DNA from 2 places in the Ruminococcus sp. NATIVEDY161 genome. Region 2 is predicted to be linked to the other one. Evidence: predicted binding sites of a transcription regulator. Region 2 holds the regulator's gene; the other holds the start of a gene.

Region 1 (3,124 bases), 1.0 Mb from region 2:
TAATCTCGGCGCCGATGATTTTTTCCTTTTCGCTCAGTTCAAGATTTTGGATGAACTCGAGCGCGTCAACAACGCTCTTTTTGCAGAGGTCGGATATATTAATTCCGCCGACGGTAACGGCAAGGCTTTCCTTGCTGAGCCTCTCGCCCATACACTCGTCGCAGGGGATTTCGGTCATATATGTGCGGATTTCGTCCTTAATCCAGTTGCTTGACGTCTCGCGGTAACGGCGGTCGAGGTTGTTGATAATGCCCTCAAACGGCTGCTTGTAGGTGCCGCTTCCATAGGCGGATTTGCGCTCGATAGTCAGCTCCTCGTCGCCTGTGCCGTAGAGGATTTTGTCCACCGTTTCCTTGGGGATGTCCTTAATCGGCTGGTCGAGCCCGAACTTGTATCTGCGCGCAAGCGCTTCCATATACATAGCCGCGATTGAGCTGCCCTCAAGCGCCCAGCCGCTGCCCTTAATTCCGCCGCCGCGGATACTTTTATTCCTGTCAGGAATTATTTTGTCCTCGCTGATTTTCAAAAAAACGCCCAAGCCCGTGCACTTTGGGCACGCACCGAAGGGGTTGTTGAACGAGAACATACGCGGTGTGAGGTCGTCAATGCTGATGCCGTGCTCGGGGCAGGCGTACTTTTGCGAGAAGGTGACGTCCTCGCCGCCGTCAAAGTTGACCATAACAAGTCCGCCGCTCAGCTTTGAAGCGGTCTCAATGCTGTCGGAAAGGCGCGAGCCAATCTCGGGCTTGATGACAAGGCGGTCGATTACGACCTCGATATTATGCTTTTTATTTTTCTCTATAGGAATTTTCTCCTGCAAATCGTAGACAATTCCGTCAACGCGAACGCGCACAAAGCCCGACTTTCGAGCGCTGTCGAGCACCTTTGCATGCTCGCCCTTACGCCCGCGGACTACCGGCGACATAACCTGAATTTTAGTGCCGTCGGGGTACTCGGTGATTTTGTCCACAATCTGATCGACGGTCTGCTGGCGGATTTCCCTGCCGCAGACGGTGCAGTGAGGCACGCCGATACGCGCGTAGAGCAGACGCAGATAGTCGTAAATCTCGGTAACCGTGCCGACGGTAGAGCGCGGATTTTTCGAGGTGGTCTTTTGGTCGATTGAGATTGCCGGCGACAAGCCCTCGATGCTCTCGACATTCGGCTTGTCCATCTGTCCGAGAAACATTCTGGCGTAGCTCGACAGGCTCTCAACATACCTGCGCTGACCTTCGGCATAAATTGTATCGAACGCGAGCGAGCTTTTGCCCGAGCCGGACAGTCCGGTGATAACGACAAGCTCGTTGCGCGGAATTTCAACATTAATATTTTTAAGGTTGTGCTCCTTTGCACCCTTAACGATTATTTTTTCATGTGCCATAAGCCATTCCCCACAAAAATTTACTAAGGTTATTTTACCACATATATTTTTAAAAATCAACAGAATTTTCGAAAGTGCGTTCGATTATTTTTAATTTAAAAAAAGAAACCTCAAACCCCGCCGCCTGCTTATAGAAGGCCTTTGTTCAAGGCGGCGTGGTTTGAGCTCTTAAGGTATTGACTACCTCAAAATTATAATATCATATAAATATGTTTTTGGCAATACGAAAATTAAAAATTGGTATTTATTATACGTTTCTGTTGATATTAAAAACGTGGCGTTAAAGGGTAATCCGCCCCCTCCGTCATTTCGCAAAGCGAAATGCCACCTTTTTCTGGCGAAAACGGCAACCCTTTTGTCACTTCGTGACATTTCCCCTAACAGGGGAATTTCCCGTAGCTTTGCGACGGGGGAGGCTTTAAATCTTTAATCAAACGTTTCCTCTTAATAATTAAACTCTAAACTCTCAACTCTAAACTCTATCCCAAGTGCAGCATATTTATCAGCAAAATCCAGCTAAGTCCGTAGTAGGTTACAACCGCCACAAGGTCGTTTACGGTTGTAATCAACGGGCCCGAAGCCACCGCAGGGTCGACCTTAATCTTTTTAAAGAGCAGCGGAATGAGCGTTCCGACCGCGCTTGACACTGCCATTGCAACGAGCAGCGCAAAGCCGATACAGCCCGACACGGCAAATGAAAATCCGGCGTCGTGGTGCTTGATAAACATAATATAAAGCCCTACGAACAAAACGGAAATTACGCCGAGGATAAGTCCGTTAAAAATACCTACTCTCGTTTCCTTTATAACGAGCCTGAACTTCTGCGAGAAGCTCAAATTTTCATCGGTCAGCACACGGATCGTCACCGCGAGCGACTGAGTTCCGACGTTACCTGCCATATCCAAAATCAGCGACTGGAACGCCATAATCAGCGTGAGCTGAGCCACTACCTTCTCGAATGAGCCGACAACCGCCGAGACTATAATGCCGAGACCGAGCAACGCAATCAGCCACGGCAGGCGCTTGCGGATACTCATAAGCAGAGGTTCTTTTAAATCCTCCTCCGCGGTAAGACCTGCCAGCCTTGCATAGTCCTCGCCCATCTCGTCGTCAACAACCTCAATCAGGCTTTGGGCGGTGATTACGCCAAGCAGCGAATTTGAGTTGTCAAGCACGGGGATTGAAGCCTCGGAGTAGTCCTTCAGCTTTTCGATACAGTCGTCAATGCTCTCGTGCGCGTAAACGTACGGGAACGACGTCACGATTAAATCCTCCAAAGGAACACCGCTGTCGGCAGTGATTAAGTCTTTAAGGTCAATCGCGCCGTAGTATTCCTCGTTTTCGTCGGTGACGAAAAGGGTTGAGATATTGTCGTTCTTCTTTGCCTGGGCGACAAGCTCCCTCATCGCCTCTTTAACGCTCAAATTCTCGCGGATAACAATGCAGTTGGTGGTCATCTTGCTGCCGATTTCGTCGTCGTCGAACGACGCGATAAGTCTGATGTCCTTCTTGACCTCGGGGTTGAGCTCCTCGATAATCAGCAGCCGCTTTTCCTTGCCGATTTCCATTAATATATCCGCCGCGGCGTCGGTTTCAAGGTTCGACACAACCTTTGCCGCCTTTTTCAAGTCCATCTCGTTTAGATACGCGCCGGCTTCGCTTTCGTCGAGCCTTTCGAGCGCGTCGGACAGCATATCCGCGCCTAAAATTCGGTACAGCTTTTTGCGCTCCTGGAGCGTAAGG
Region 2 (3,124 bases):
CAGCGCATTTCACGCTATATATAGTATAACACAACCTTGTGAAAAATGCAAATTTTGTATTATAGTTGCCTTGCCTGATATTTTTTGAGGTCAACGTGGTTTTCGAGCACCTCTATCCCTTCCTGTTCGAGCAAGTCCTTTTGAACGTTAACACCGCCAAAAACGAAGGCATCAGCGAGCCTGCCCTTGGAATTTACAACCCTGTGGCAGGGGATTTCACCGAACGCAGGATTTTTATGCAGCGCGTTGCCGACAGCCCTCGCCGCGCCGCCGTTGCCTGCCGCCGCGGCGACCTGCCCGTAGGTTGCGACCTTTCCGCGCGGAATCCGCTTGACCGCGGCATACACCCTTTGGGTAAAGCTTACAGTATCCATCAATTTTGTTTTTGTACTATTTTATACTCGTCGTAGAGCTGAAAATAGCTGCAGCCCTTGACGCTTTGCGTAAGAAACCTTGCCATCTCGTCCTCGTCGAGGCTAACGGAGCAGTAATCGCCGAGCTCCTCGTCCGCGACAAAGTGAGCGCACATCTCGCACATATCCGCCATATGTCCACCTCAGTTATACTTATTATACATAAACGCCTTGTAGTTATCGAGCTGTTCGATAACCTCCTCCTCGGTATTGGCGACGGTGTAGATTTTGTTGACCTCATCCGACATAAAATTCTTTTCGACCGAGGCTTTCATCATCGCCAAAAGCTCGTCGTAATATCCCTTGTAATTATAAATTATAATCGGCTTTGAATGCCTGCCGAGCTGTTTGAGGGTAAGCACCTCGAAGAATTCCTCAAATGTGCCGATTCCGCCGGCACAGATTATGAACGCGTCGGATTCGTCCTCCATAATGCCCTTGCGCTCGCGCATAGTTTCTGTAAAAATTATTTCGTCGGCGTAGTCAGCCAAAACGTCCATTTCCTTAAAAAACAACGGACTGATGCCGATAATCCTGCCGCCTGCCGCCTTTGCTCCGCGCGAAACCGCGCCCATTACTCCGTAGCGGCCTGCTCCGAACAAAACCGTCTTGCCTTTTTCGGCAAGCGTCTGTCCGAGGTGTTCAGCCGAATCAAGGAATTCCCTGTCTATGCTCTCGCTTGAAGAGCCGAACACACAAATTGTCTGCATAAATATCCTCCAAACTGTCTGCCGTAATTATCAGTAATTTCTGATAAGCGAGATTACCTTGCCGAGCAAAATCACCTCGTCAACGATAATCGGTTCGTAATCGTCGTTTTCAGGCTGTAATCTGTAATGACCGTCCTCTTTATAAAAGCGCTTGACCGTCGCGCTGTCCTCCACGAGGGCAACGACAATCTCGCCGTTCTCCGCGACGGGAGTACGGTGGACAATTACGATATCGTCGTTCAGAATTCCGGCATTTATCATACTTTCGCCCTGAATTCTGAGCGCGAAAAGCTCTTTTCCGCGCTTTAGCTTTTCGGGAACGGGCACATAACATTCTATGTCCTCAATCGCCACAATAGGATTGCCTGCGGCAACCTTTCCGAGAACCGGAACGCTGACGCTTTTTTCCTCGCCTGTAATCTGTATGCACCTGTTAACGCCGTGCTCACGCACGATATAGCCCTTGTCCTCAAGGTGCTTTAGGTGGTAGTGGACGGTTGACGTGGAGCTTAGTCCCGTGTTTTCGCAAATCTCGCGAACCGAGGGAACTCTTCCGTTTTCGGAGCACTCCTTTAGGTATTCAAAAATCTTAATCTGGCTTTTGCTGAGCTGTTTCATATCGGCACACCCCTCATATCAAGGCAACACCGCGCAGTTTACGGTGCACGCCTTAGTTTAAACCTTTTCAATAGTATTGTACCACATAGCTTCGAAAAAATCAAACATTTGTTCACGGTTTTTACAACTTTTTTCAAAAAAATTTAGGAAAATTTATTTCAGTATATGTTCAGTTTAATTTCACACAGTTTTCATATTTATGTTGTTTAATATAACTGTACTCAAAAGACGGAACCGCAACCGTAGAGTATTGTTCTACCCTCCTCAACACGGGTGAGTTCAAAACCCGTGATTGTACCCCTCATTTTTTACAGATAGAAAACGCCCGAACCTCATCGGGCGTTTTCCTTTATTTTAAATCGTTTCATAGGTTTGTTGGTGACTTAACTTTTGTTCTCGACTTATAAGTTTCAGTTATAACTTACGTTGGCAAATTCCTATTTAAATGTTTGCTGTTATTCAATCTTGTCTCGACTTATAGTTTCGGTGAAATCTTACGTTGGCAAATTCTTCTTTATACGTTTGATGTTATTCAAACTGTTCTCGACTTATAATTTTCAGCAAGTCTCCGCTATCCTAATAACATCCTCCAAACCGTTCGCTATGTCGAACAGCAGGGGCTTAATCTCCTCTGTCGGTTGGTCGAGGTCGGGAACCATCACCGTTTTACAACCTGCCGCGTTTGCCGAGCGAATTCCGTTTGGCGAATCCTCGAGCGCTATGCAGTCCTTCGGCGCAAGCTTCAGCTTTTCCGCGGCATACAAATATATATCGGGCGCAGGCTTGCCGTGCTCTACCATCCTCGCACTGCAAACCTCGTCAAAACACTCTAACAATCCCACCATATCAAGGTATTTCTTTGCTCTGTCGACCGGAGTAGCGGTTGCCAGGGCTGTTTTTATGCCTTTTTCCTTTAAATAGCGCAAAAGCGTTTCCGCTCCGGACTTAGCTTCAATTCCGTTTTTCTCGACAAAGCTGTCCATCAGCTCGACGCGCTTATTACGAACCTTGTCATAGTCGAAATCTTCTCCGAAAAATCCCTGCAAGCGTTTAATCGCATACGGTCTTGCCATTGAGCGGATACTCAGCGCGTGAAACTTTTGCATGGGATAGCCGTAAAAATTGCCTGCCTCGCACCAAAAGCGCACATACAGCTTTTCGCTGTCGAGAATTACGCCGTCCATATCTGAAATTACACCTTTAATCATCTTCCCTGCTCCTTTTATTATAATTAACGAGAAAAATTCCAAGTGAAATCAGCGCTAAAGCCAAAAATGTTTCTATCCTCAAAATGTCCTCGCGGAGAACTACTCCCGACAAAACCGTACCGAACACCGGAACGAGCAAATTGAAAACCGAGATTTTGCCTGCCGGATGATACTT

The links. The regulator LexA, encoded in region 2, represses DNA repair genes until DNA is damaged. The targets are predictions, from matches to a motif close to CNAACANNTGTTNG.
Region 1: uvrA (excinuclease ABC subunit UvrA) is a predicted target of LexA. The motif match lies at 1,451-1,464, and genes of this name have one in related genera.

The regions. Positions count from the first base shown of each region.
Region 1 covers NZ_CP162392.1:2,366,709-2,369,832, reverse strand. The annotation lists gene uvrA (excinuclease ABC subunit UvrA) at 1-1,381, opposite strand, end outside; gene mgtE (magnesium transporter) at 1,861-3,124, opposite strand, start outside.
Region 2 covers NZ_CP162392.1:1,366,361-1,369,484, forward strand. The annotation lists gene AB1I50_RS06520 (MGMT family protein) at 60-374, opposite strand; gene AB1I50_RS06525 (DUF6472 family protein) at 374-547, opposite strand; gene AB1I50_RS06530 (LOG family protein) at 557-1,123, opposite strand; gene lexA (transcriptional repressor LexA) at 1,154-1,741, opposite strand; gene AB1I50_RS06540 (HAD family hydrolase) at 2,299-2,949, opposite strand; gene AB1I50_RS06545 (DMT family transporter) at 2,942-3,124, opposite strand, start outside.